DNA from 3 places in the Herminiimonas sp. NPDC097707 genome. Region 1 is predicted to be linked to each of the others. Evidence: predicted binding sites of a transcription regulator. Region 1 holds the regulator's gene; each other region holds the start of a gene.

What was found. The regulator FNR, encoded in region 1, switches genes on or off when oxygen is low (the NO sensors DNR and NnrR bind a similar motif). The targets are predictions, from matches to a motif close to TTGATNNNNATCAA.
Region 2: a site for FNR is predicted at 1,875-1,888, ahead of oxc (oxalyl-CoA decarboxylase). Genes of this name have one in related genera too.
Region 3: a site for FNR is predicted at 2,484-2,497, ahead of ACIQW9_RS07235 (OmpW family protein). Genes of this name have one in related genera too.

The regions. Positions count from the first base shown of each region.
Region 1 covers NZ_JBIWCI010000001.1:900,437-904,719, forward strand. Annotated here, with positions in the region: gene ccoG (cytochrome c oxidase accessory protein CcoG) at 1-530, shown strand, start outside; gene ACIQW9_RS04220 (FixH family protein) at 553-1,092, shown strand; gene ACIQW9_RS04225 (hypothetical protein) at 1,109-1,339, shown strand; gene fnr (fumarate/nitrate reduction transcriptional regulator Fnr) at 1,364-2,119, opposite strand; gene fdxA (ferredoxin FdxA) at 2,251-2,580, opposite strand; gene ACIQW9_RS04240 (ABC transporter permease) at 2,885-4,283, shown strand, end outside.
Region 2 covers NZ_JBIWCI010000002.1:128,794-133,076, forward strand. Annotated here, with positions in the region: gene oxc (oxalyl-CoA decarboxylase) at 1-1,678, opposite strand, end outside; gene ACIQW9_RS14055 (Crp/Fnr family transcriptional regulator) at 1,953-2,561, shown strand; gene ACIQW9_RS14060 (cytidylate kinase family protein) at 2,603-3,436, opposite strand; gene ACIQW9_RS14065 (tripartite tricarboxylate transporter permease) at 3,653-4,283, opposite strand, start outside.
Region 3 covers NZ_JBIWCI010000001.1:1,498,711-1,502,993, reverse strand. Annotated here, with positions in the region: gene ACIQW9_RS07250 (hypothetical protein) at 1-267, shown strand, start outside; gene ACIQW9_RS07245 (hypothetical protein) at 316-681, shown strand; gene ACIQW9_RS07240 (class I SAM-dependent methyltransferase) at 1,082-2,404, shown strand; gene ACIQW9_RS07235 (OmpW family protein) at 2,555-3,175, shown strand; gene ACIQW9_RS07230 (RluA family pseudouridine synthase) at 3,429-4,100, shown strand.

The DNA.
Region 1 (4,283 bases):
TGGATGCGTGCAATTCCGTGATGGACAAGGTAGGCTCGCCGCGCGGCTTGATACGCTACTCAACCGAGAATGCGCTGACTAACAATCTGTCACCCAAGGAAGTGCGGCGCCGCGCCTTCCGGCCGCGGGTGCTGATCTATACCGGCATCCTGCTGGCGATCGTGATTGTATTCATCACCGCACTGGCGCTGCGCACGCCGCTCAAACTCGACGTGATCCGTGATCGCGGTGCAATGGGCCGTGAAGTGGAAGACGGGATGATAGAAAATGTCTACCGTCTGCAGATCATGAACACTTCTGAATCTGCACATCGTTATCGCATCAGCGTGTACGGCATAGAATCGCTGCGCCTGGTTACACCGGATGAAGTCGATCTGGCTGCTACTGAAACACGCGCCGTACCGATACGCCTGCGTACCGATCAGGGGCAGGGCGAACCGGGTTCCAACAAAATTAGCGTGACGCTGCAGGCGGTGGATGACCGCCGTCTGCAAGTCACCGAAGATGCGGTATTTTTTGTGCCGCGCTGATACGCAAGAAAAGGAAAATACGATGGCACGCACAGCACCGCTACTGAACCAGACAGCAAATGAAGGACCCTGGTACAAACATCGCTGGCCGTGGCTGCTGATGCTGGGACCGTTCATCGTGGTCATCGCCGGAAGCATCACGATCTGGATTGCCGTTTCCAGGCAGGATGCACTGGTGGTCGACGATTACTACAAGCAGGGCAAGGCGATCAATCAGGATTTGCGGCGCGATCGTGTGGCCACTGATCTCGGTGTGCGCTTCAGCGCGCAGTACGATGCGTCCACCCGCATGCTGACGGGCAGCGTGGCGAATACGGCCAGACAAGCCACCGGCAACCTCAATATGCGGCTGATCCATGCAACCATTCCGGAAAAAGACCTCGTGCTGTTGCTGCAACCGGATCAAAACGGAAATTTTGCAGTAGCATTACCGGTGCTCGAGATGGGACGCTGGCAGGTTCTGGTCGAAAATGAACAGCGCGATTGGCGTCTGAACGCTCACTGGTCATGGCCGGCAGAACGCAAGATCGTGATTGAAGCAGATGAGGCAGAGAAAAAATAAAAGGGGAGCACACACAATGCGACGACTGTTGATGATCGTTCTATGGCCGTCTTTTCTCGCTGCGATTGTGGCGGAAGGCCTGTTTTTCTCTGTGTTCGATCCCTACCTGCTGACATTCAGCAGCAGCAAGGTCGCCTTGCAGCCGATGGCGGCTTATACGATAGGCTTCTTTGCCCTGTGGCTGTTCTGCGCGCTTTCCAGCTTTCTGACTCTTTATCTGAACGAAGAGCCGAAAAAAGCCGGATGACGCTATAGCAGTCTGGCGCTGCAATCAGCCGCAGGTTTCGGTGCCGGCGGCCATTGCCTTCAGAGTGACCGGATCGAGCAATTCGATTTCGCGGTTGCTCACTTTCAGCAAGCCCTGTTTCTTGAACTTGGACAGCAGGCGGCTGATGCTTTCTATCGTCAGGCCCAGATAGTTGCCGATATCCTCGCGCGACATGCGCAACTGGAAGCTGGTTGAAGAATAACCACGCGCCACGTAACGCGAAGCCAGATTGACCAGGAAGGCTGCGAAACGCTGTTCGGCGCGCATATTGCCGAGCAGGAGCATGACGCTTTGTTCGCGCGTGATTTCCTGACTCATCATGCGGTGGAAGTGGCGCAGCAGGATAGGCATGCTGCCAAACAATTCTTCCAGGCGCGGAAACGGAATCTCGCAGACTTCGCTGTCTTCCAGCGCAATCGCATCGCAATGATGACGATCGGTGCTGATGGCATCCATGCCCAGCAACTCTCCCGCCATCTGGAAGCCGGTGATCTGCTGTTCGCCGCCTGCATTGACCTGGTAAGTCTTGAAATGACCGATGCGCACCGCATACAGATTGGTAAACGGATCATCCATCCGATACAGATATCCATCGCGCGGCACCTTGCGACGACGGCCTATGATCTGGTCCAGCTTATCCATATCGTTTTCACCCAATCCCATCGGCAGGCACAACTGGTGCATGCTGCAGGTAGCGCAACTGGCGCGCACAGCGCTAACGGTGAGTGTCGGGCTAAGGTCAGGAGAGGGATTGCTCATGTCTTGGTCATGTATCTTAAAAGTAATGTGGCAAATACTTCATGGTTATATCCGTTGCAATCGGTTTGGCGATGTCTGCTACGGCTGTGCGTTTTCAAAACCGGTATAACGATCTGCGTTGATTACTTTTCTCAAACCAGCAGCAAGGGTAGTTTATCTTTAAGCTCCGCCCATTTTGCATGTTCGGGGAGAGGTTCCTTCTGCAGTCTGATACGTTTCCAGTCCGGATGCCGGGAAAGCGTCCGGTTCAATTCGACAAAATGTTGCTGCTCAGGCGAGATTTCCGCCGCATTAACGATCGCATTAACCGGGCATTCAGGCACACACACTGAACAATCTATGCACTCATCCGGATTAATCGCGAGAAAATTAGGGCCTTCGAAAAAGCAGTCCATCGGGCATACCGCCACGCAATCGGTATATTTGCATTGAATGCATGACTCGGTAACGACAAAAGGCATTTTCTCCATTCCATACGATGAGGCACAGACGACATTGTAACGTCAGCCAGACGAATAGCCGAATTTGTCATCGAATTTGCATGAGAAACAGGCTGTTAAAGCATGTTCACAATTGTTTTATTGACTTGCTTCATCCTGATATTTGGCAGATTGCACACTTTTCTCGTGCCGGCTTGTCCACGCAATCGACCGCAAGCGCGTTGAGCCTGCATATTCTGCGATTTTTAAAGAGAAAAGAATCGCATATTGAATTGCACAATATTCGCGCCTTCAGGCCAGGTCATCATGAGTAGAAGGTGTGAGCATGTTTGAATTGTTTTCCCCGCGCAAGGCCGATCGATCGCTGCTGGCGATCTCGCCCAATCGCTGGGACTGGGCCCTGTTGCCGCTGGTACTGATCGTGCTGCTCGCGGTGGCATTTGGCGCGGCGCAGATGAGCCGACCCTTCATGGTCGGCGAAGCAACGCCGATTTCGCTCGATCCAGCGTATCTGCCGTATTACCTGTTGCGCACCATTCTGCGCATGTTCATGGCGCTCGGGTTCTCATTGCTGTTCAGCTTTGTATTTGCCGCCATTGCCGCCAAATACCGAGCCGCCGAAAAAGTCATGATTCCGATGCTGGATATCCTGCAATCGGTGCCTATCCTCGGTTTTCAGGCCATTGCAATTGCGCCGTTCATCGCTTTCTTTCCCGGCAATCTGCTGGGCGTCGAGTGTGCAGCGATTTTCGCCATTTTTACTTCGCAAGCCTGGAATATGGCATTCAGCCTGTATCAGTCGATACGCACGGTGCCGTCCGAGCTCAATGAAGCAGCACGCGTTTTTCGACTGTCAGGCTGGCAGCGTTTCTGGCGCATGGAACTGCCTTATGCCATGCCGGGCCTGCTGTGGAACATGATGATGTCGATGTCGGGCGGCTGGTTTTTCCTGGTGGCGGCGGAAGCCATTTCGGTTGCCGGACAGGATATCAAGCTGCCCGGCATCGGCGCCTATATTGCGGTGGCGATCGAAGCCAGGGACCTGCAGGCGATTCTGTGGGCCATCGGTGCGATGCTGGCCGGGATTGTGCTGTACGACCAATTATTCTTTCGACCGCTGCTGGCATGGGCTGACAAATTTCGCTTCGAGGAATCGCAGGGCGATACGGCACAGCGTTCGTGGCTGCTGGATTGGGGACGGCGCAGTCGCTGGATGCGCGCCTTGTCGGATCGTGTCTGGAGCCTGTTGCGTCGCACGCTGGGCTGGTTCAGCCTGCAGCATGACGGCACCTCGCCGCAAACCAGCGCACGCGCCATCCACCCATGGTGGCCGCGCATCTGGAACGCGCTGATTCTGTTTGCAAGCTTGCTGGCCGTGTTCAAACTTGCGATGTTCATCCATAGCGATATCGGCCTGGCGGAAATATTGCACGTCGTGAAACTCGGCCTCATTACCTTGCTGCGTGTATTGCTGCTGATCGGACTGGCTTCGCTGATCTGGGTGCCGATTGCAGTCTGGATCGGCCTACGTCCGAAATATTCGCAACGCGTGCAGGGCGCGGCCCAGTTTCTGGCGGCATTCCCGGTCAATCTGATGTTTCCGCTGGTCGTGTATGTGCTGGTAAGCATGCAGCTCAATCCCAATATCTGGCTGAGTCCGCTGATGGTGTTCGGTACGCAGTGGTACATCCTGTTCAACGTTGTGGCCGGTGCGGCAACGATTC
Region 2 (4,283 bases), on a different contig from region 1:
GATTGCCGATACGGCCAGATTCAACACCAGCAGCTGGGTCGATGATGGCTTCGATCAAGGTCGGCTTACCCGACTTGAGGGATGCTTCCAAAGCTTTTGTCAGCTCTTCCGGAGTATTGACGCGAACGCCTTCGCCACCGACGGCTTGCATCAACAAATCGTAGCGTGTGTTCGGATTGAACGTCATGCACGAAACCTGATGCGCCGGGTTCGCTTCGTCGCCACGATAAATACCACCGTTGTTCATGATAATCACGGTTACTGGCAGGTTGTAACGAGTGATGGTTTCGATTTCCATACCGCTGAAACCAAATGCGCTATCGCCGCAAACTGCAACGACTGGCTTGCCGGTTTCCACTGCGGCTGCAACTGCCGAACCCATACCAACACCCATGACGCCCCAAGTACCGGTATCAACGCGTTTGCGTGGTTGATATTGATCGATAATCATACGTGCGTTGTCGAGTGCGTTTGCACCTTCGTTTACCAAGGTAACGTCCTGATGGTTTTTCAACACATCACGAATTGCGCCCAGCGAGTTGAAGTAGTTCATGACTGGTGTAGCGGTGGTCAGCTTGGTGCCCAGCTTCGCTTTGGAGCCGCTCGCACGTTCAGCAATAGCGTCCATCCATTCTGTTGGCTTGGCCATGCCCTTCAAGCCAGCGCGCAGTGCGTTGACGCAGGATTCAACGTCACCAACCAGCGGCGCCGCGATTGGGACGTTGCTGTCCATTTCGTTCGCCTGAATATCGATTTGCACGAATTTCTTCGCACCACCCCATGTCTTGCCTTTACCGTGGGCCAGCAACCAGTTCAGACGCGCGCCGATCAGCACGACAACGTCAGACTCTTGCAACACCATCGAACGCGCTGCAGCAGCGCATTGTGGATGGATATCGGAAACCAGACCCTTAGCCATCGACATTGGCGTAAATGGAATACCGGTTTCTTCGATCAACGCTTTGATATCTGCGTCGCATTGTGCGTAAGCAGCACCTTTACCGAGCAAGATCAATGGCTTTTTAGCGCCTTTGATCAATGCAACAGCGCGCGCAACAGCGTCTGGACCTGGGATCTGTGCTGGAGCCGGATCAACAGGAACGAACAGAGTTTTCGCGCCTTCTTCTGCACTCATCGTGGTGCTGAACAGACGTGCTGGGATATCCAGATACACGCCGCCTGGACGACCCGACAATGCTGTACGGATAGCGCGAACAACTGCTACGCCGATGTCTTCAGTACGGTTGATACGGAAAGAAGCTTTGCAATGCGGACGAGCGATGTTCAACTGGTCCATTTCTTCGTAATCGCCTTGTTGCAGATCGACGACTTCGCGTTCGCTGGAGCCGCTGATCAGGATCATCGGGAAGCAGTTGGTCGTGGCATTAGCCAAAGCGGTCAAACCATTCAGGAAGCCTGGCGCGGAAACGGTCACGCAAATACCTGGCTTCTTGGTCAGGTAACCGGCAACCGATGCCGCATAACCCGCATTTTGCTCATTACGGAAACTGAAGAACTTGTTCCCACGCGCTTGCCACATACGGCCGATCTCTGTGACAGGAATACCAAGCAAACCGTAGATGTTGGTAATACCGTTCATCTCCAGGGCTTCCATCAACAGATGGAAACCATCGGTCAGCTCTACGCCTTCTGTCGTCGCTTGAATGTCGTTTTTCATAATGGATTCTTCTCTTCGTTAATTTAGTCTGAGCAATTGCTCAGACCGTGGCGCGCTGGCGCTTTGCCAGCCCTTTTACTTGCAAGGCACCTCTAAAAATCAGATCGGGTGACTTTTAGAGATACCCTTAGATATGCGCTTTTACGCATATCTATCCAAGTGGGGGTATCATAGCGATGTGTCGGCGCCTCTATCATTGACCCCGGTCAATTTTCAACGCATGATATCCAAGTAGCTCTTCCCCTCTGATCCTTTTGTTACTTTATCAAAGTAAATGCCGACTGTAGATAATCATCCTGAGCGTAATGTCATTCGTGTTCAGCTCAAACAAAATGTCGTCTTGAAAGAGATGAGTGAAAGCGAGTGGGCCGAGCTTGAGCCGCACCTGCTCGTCGTGGATTGCCCTAAAGGCGACTTCCTGCTGCATCAGGGTGTGCATGAAATGGAGCAGTATTTCATACTCGATGGCATCCTGAAGCGAGTGGTTACCAACCAGCAAGCGAAGGAAATGATCTTGCGCTTCGCGGATGAACGCAGCATGGAGACAAGTTACGCCGCCTGGCGCTTAAAAACCCCAACCCCCTACAGTATTATCTGCGTGACAAAAGCCCGCGTAGTAAAGCTGCCGTTATTGCAATGGATTGCGTTCATGGAAAAACATGAGCATGTCAAACAGGCATTTGAATACGATGTCATGCATCTGATGAGTGAGATTATGGCACATACCATTACTCTGCATTTACTCGACGCGCCAGGCCGTGTGCAACGCTTTGTACGCAAACATTCGGATTTGTTCGATCGCATTCCCAAAAAAGAATTGGCTTCCTATCTGAATCTCTCTCCAGAGACGCTGAGCCGGCTAAAACATCAGGGAAAAATCTGACCCGGGAAAACCGCAGGTCAGACCCAAATCGCATTATCAGACTAGTATGCCCCGGATGAGTATAGTTTTGAATTTGCCATCAGGCGCAACTGATTGTCCACACTGACAACACCGGTTACGGCCGAGGCCACCCTCTCTGCTGCAATCAACTCATCCGCATGCAACACAATTCCGCTTAACACCACACGCCCGGCATTCGCCTCGATAGTGACTCTTACATCATGGCTGGCCGGATTACTCCGTAACGCAGCGCGCACATGCGTCTCAAGCGCCATGTTTTCAAGCACGGCTTGCGATGCTGCAGACTCCTGAAATTCAGGCCGACCCACCAGGCTCAAAATTTGCGATGCACAGCTTTCAATAGACAACCGATCGGTATTGAGCACCAGATCATATAAAATCGGATCGCCCCACTCCACCCCGAACTGCTGCTGCATGCGAGCGCTATGCGCCGCATCGCTACGACGAATTTCCGCCTCGGCAAAGTCGGCATCATCAGTTTCCAAATGCGCCATTAACCATTCAACCCGCTTGCTCATGGAGCGCGTGACTCGAACAGTCACCACATGCGGCACAGGCCTAAGCAGACAAGTCGCACCCCAGCCACGCAATATCACATTGCCCTTCCGCGCCAAATCAAAAACTTCTTCGGCCGTGTACAAAGCCATACTTTCGTCATCCGTCGTTATCCTGTCGACAAAACCAGCCTTCCCCTCCCGCAATCGGCGAATTACGCTTTTGCTCAAATCCATCTTTTCCGCAAGATGATCGATTATCTCGTGCTTCATCACAGCAAGATTCTGGGTTTTTGCCAAATGCACGGCAATATCCTTGGCGAGCGAGCCCATTTCCTGCGTCATTGCGATCACTGGCATAGCGGTTCCTTTAATTATGAATTGATGTTTTTAGCCCAAGACTGAAAGAAAAATATCGATATAGCACAATTCAAAGCCCTCAATCAGACCAACTTACCCTGCTAACGTTCCCGCATGGAAAAGAACAATGCCCCACAAGGCTAAAACCTTGCGGGGCATTGGATCACATCTTGAGGCCGTTGATTACAGCAACCCCTTGATCAGATTAGGCAAAAATCATTCTGCTGCACGGTGCTCTGCGAATTCATCCTTTTTAGGAGGGCGAACCAGTGCGATCACACGAGAAATCAGCGGCCAGAACAACATAATCAGCGCCAGAGCGGTAATGGTGCCAACCAGACCGTTCGAGAACATGACCGATACGTCACCTTGCGACGACAGCATCGCTTGGCGGAACGAATCTTCTGCATTACGACCCAGGACCAGCGCCAGAACCAATGGAGCCAACGGATAGTCCAGTTTCTTGAACAGATAGCCGACCACACCAAACACCAGCATCAACCAGATATCGAACATTGCATTATTAACGGTGTAAGCACCGATACCGCAAATTACGATAATCACCGGGGCAATGATCGAGAATGGAATACGCAAGATCGATGCAAACAGCGGGACTGTTGTCAGAACGACTACCAGGCCAACCAGGTTACCCAGATACATACTGGCGATCAGGCCCCAAACGAAGTCATGTTGCTCAGTGAACAACAATGGACCAGGTTGCAGACCCCAGATCAGCAGACCGCCGAGCAGAACAGCCGCTGTTGGCGAACCCGGAATACCCAGAGCCAACATAGGCAGCAACGCTGCAGTACCAGCAGCATGCGCTGCAGTTTCAGGAGCAACCACG
Region 3 (4,283 bases), 600 kb from region 1:
AGGGTGGAAATGGTGCGGTGGGGACGAGGGCGGCGCAAGGGCGACGGCTCTCCCGGCTGGGAAGCAGTTACTGCAGAGCAAGATGTTAATTTGGTCGTCGATGCACTGCATTTTGGCGATGAAGTGGCGACGGCATTCAAGGTGGGCGGCGATATGGTGCTGGGACCTAGAGTGCATATTGTCATTCATCAACATGGTATTGAAGATATCGATACGATCGATCACGATGTACCGGGCCGGACTTTGGCCGATTTGCCGCGATTTTAAGCGTTCGTCATCCGGCGGCGTCAACATGAATGAAGATGGGAAGTGTGTATGGGTGGGGATTTAACAACGGATGAATTTGATGCACTGGCGCAAATAGTTGCCGGCCCGCGACAGGGGCGGCCATCGGCTTGCGTGGCGCGCAATACCAAGCGCCTGACCGGTCTCAAATATATTGCGTATGCAAAAGACGGCAGCCTTTCCCTGACGGATAAAGGCAAGCAGACGCTGTTTGTCAAAGCCTGTATTGAAGGCTTGCGCGCTATTGCCAATGATACGCAGGCAGTGCTTAAATCCGACGTGGCAACCTTTTTGGGCAAGAAGGGTCATATTGTTGCGACCGAGGCGGGCGGCGGTTTCGAGATTACGCAAAAAGGCCGGGAGTGCCTGGCCGATATCGACAGCAATCGCAAGTAATTTTCGCAGGGCCTGCATGCGGCCGTGATCGTGCACAGAGCATTCGCTTTGCAAGATCATGTGTTCATGCAGGACGTAGTCATTATTTTCAAGCACCTAGCTGAAGGTGCTTTCAGTCGGTTTGGATAGGCGTAACTGATTTTCTGCTTTGTACAAGAGGGAAAGTTACATGAAATCTGATTCGCATTCACGGCAATACCTGCTGCGCGTTTCGCGAGCGGCAGGATACTTGCAGTCACTGCCTGTGCATACGGCGGCACATCTGTTTTCTGATCCCATGTAGACGCTCCTCTTGATACCTGTGTGTATCGGGATAGCGGCTGCTTGCAGTGTTTTATCCTTGCCCTGTCGGCGTTCAAATATGGGCACTCATCGTAATTGTTCAGATAGGGCGACAGCAATGAATGATCGAAACAATAATCTCGTTACCGGTTCCTTCCTCTCATCGAACACGGCAGAAGCCGGGCAGTCCGATGCGGCGCTACGCATTCTGAAACATCTATTGCGCAATTTTCCCGGTACGACCGGCGTACGCCTGCTGGCTGACAATCATATTGAAGTCAGCACACCCCAATTCACGCTGCTGATCAAGGATACGGTTGTCTTGCGCCGGCTGATATTCAGCCGCAGCCCATTGCCGCTGGCCGACGCCTACATCAACGGCTTGATCGATGTGGAGGGAGACCTGTACGCGGCGCTGGGATTGAAACAATATTTTCAGTCGTTTGATTTTTCACTGGCCGTGCGTTGGGCGCTGTTGCGCGACGCCTGGCGTTTGCCGGCCAAACCGAAAAGCCTGGCGGGCACGCCATTCGACGCTGGGGATTTTTCGCATCGCCATTCAAAAGGCAGCGACCAGGCAGCCATCGCGTTCCACTACGATGTATCGAACCTGTTTTATAAATTGTGGCTGGATAAGCAGATGGTCTACTCATGCGGCTACTTCGAATCGAAAGACGATACGCTGGAGCAGGCGCAGGCACACAAGCTCGATCATATTTGTCGCAAGTTGCGTCTGAAGGCCGGTGAACGCTTCCTTGATGTTGGTTGCGGCTGGGGAGCGATGGTGTGCTGGGCTGCGCGTCATTACGGCGTACGGGCGCATGGCATCACCCTGAGCCAGAAACAGTACGAGTATGGGCAGGCACGCATACAGGCGGAAGGCCTGGGCGATCTGGTGACAGTGGAGTTGCGCGATTATCGCGATCTGGAAGGCGAGGCGGTGTACGACAAGATTTCCAGCATAGGCATGTTTGAACATGTAGGGCTGGCAAATCTGCCGCTGTATAACGCCACCATCAAGCGTGTCTTACGACCCGGCGGGCTTTTTCTCAATCACGGAATTACGCATGACGAAGAAGGCTGGCAACGCACGATCGATACCGAATTCATCAATCGCTATGTATTCCCCGATGGCGAGCTGGATACGGTCAGCAATATTCAGCGCCGGATGGAAAAAGCAGGTTTTGAAATCCATGATGTAGAGGCGTTGCGTCCACACTATGCGCTCACACTCAGGCATTGGGTCAGCCGGCTGGAAGCGCACCGCGAAGAAGCGCTGGAATATGTCAGTGAATCGGCTTATCGCGTCTGGCGTTTGTATATGGCAGCCTGTGCATTGGAATTTGAAGCAGGCGGCACCGGCATTTACCAGATACTCGCGTCCCATCCGGGCGGCGCCGAGCCTGCTGTGCCTTTAACGCGCAAAGACATATATGCATAATTCGCGCATATTTTATTGACTATTCTTTGTGCTCATATCGTAGAGCTGCCTACTATTTGAGCAGTTGGATGATGATGATTTGATCAAGATCAAACTCTGGAAAAGTTGATGCGATACCTTGGTATCGTTCTAATCAACTTCGGAGTAAGCGTGAAAAAATCAGTATTGGCACTCGCATTATGTTCTTTGACAGCACTCAGTTCGCAAGCTTTTGCACAGCAAGTACAAGAAGGCCCTTGGTTGGTGCGCGTGCGTGCCGTCCATCTCGATCCAGCAAATAAATCCGATCCTGTCGGCGGTACTGGCGCAACGAATCGTTTGACCATCAATTCCAAAACCATGCCGGAGCTCGACATCAGTTATTTCTTCACGCCTCACTGGGCAGCAGAACTGATATTGACCTATCCGCAAAAACGCAAGGTATCGCTGGATGGCGCAGAAATTGGCACGTTCAAGAATTTGCCGCCGACGTTGCTGATGCAATACCATTTCACGCCGGGAAAAGCGATTAGTCCGTATGTCGGTGCAGGTATCAACTACACGCGTATTTCCAGCGTCAAACTGCTCAACGGCACTGCCCAACTGGAAAGCAGCAGTGTCGGCCTGGCATTGCAAGCCGGCGTCGATTTCAAGATCGATAAAAAATGGTCATTGAATCTGGATGTGAAAAAAGTACAGATCAGAAGTGACGTGAATACGGCTGCAGGCCAACTCAGCGCTGTGAAAATCGATCCGTGGCTGATCGGCGTGGGTGTTGGTTATCGCTTCTAAGAAGCGCGAAGAGCAATCTGAGGTTTGCTTTTCGCTATCTTTGTAGTGCGAAGGATAGCAAAGTAGAAATTGAAAAAGGGCTTACGTTCGCGCGTAAGCCCTTTTGTATTTTGCGACTCGGTTTCCGCATAGCCGTATCGGCTGATATTTTCTGTAAGATGCGTCTCAATCCAGTGAATTCTTATAGCTGTTCAGCAGTAATATGCAGGCAGTCTTGACGACGTTTGATCAGATCAAGGAATGATTAGTAATAATGACTGCTCGTATAGATACCTTTGTGGCACCGCCCTGTGTCGATGACATTGAAATCCTCTATCAGGATGAAGCGTTATTACTGATCAACAAGCCCAGCGGGCTGTTGTCTCTGTCGGGAAAAAATCCGCTCAATCTGGATTCGGTGCATTATCGTCTGGTGCAGCAGTTTCCGACGGCGCTGATGTTGCATCGACTTGATTTTGGTACTTCTGGTGTGTTGATTGTTGCCCTCAACAAAATAGTCGCGGCGAATATCAATCGACAATTTCAGATGCGTACTGTGGTCAAGACCTATCAGGCGGTGTTGGCTGGACGGATGGATTCAGATGCCGGTGACATCGAGCTGCCGATTGCCAAAGACCCGGCCAATTTCCCGAAACTAAAAATTTGTCTGACGACAGGCAAGACTGCCAGCAGCCATTTTCAGGTTCTGGATCGACAGAGCGGGCCGGACACTACTCGGGTAGTGTTCACGCCTCTTACAGGGCGTACCCATCAGTTGCGAATTCACAGCGCGGGTGTGGGGCATCCCATTCTGGGTTGCGACCTCTATGGCACGCCAGAGAGCCAGCAGATGGCCGACAGACTTCTGTTGCACGCCACTACCGTGGAGTTCGATCATCCAATCAGCGGCGAACGGTTTTACGGCCGCAGTGACTGTCCGTTTTGATTCTGGATAGGAGTAGCGTTGATTGGCGTCTCGATTGTGAGTTACGCGAGAATTTTTAATCGCACGACGATTTCGCAGGCGGACATTTCTTGTGAGACTACGCTTGCGCACCAAACGCGCAGCACAGGCTGAAGTGCAGTGGCGATGGAAGCAGACCGGGGAAATGCAAGTATGGAAGAGAAG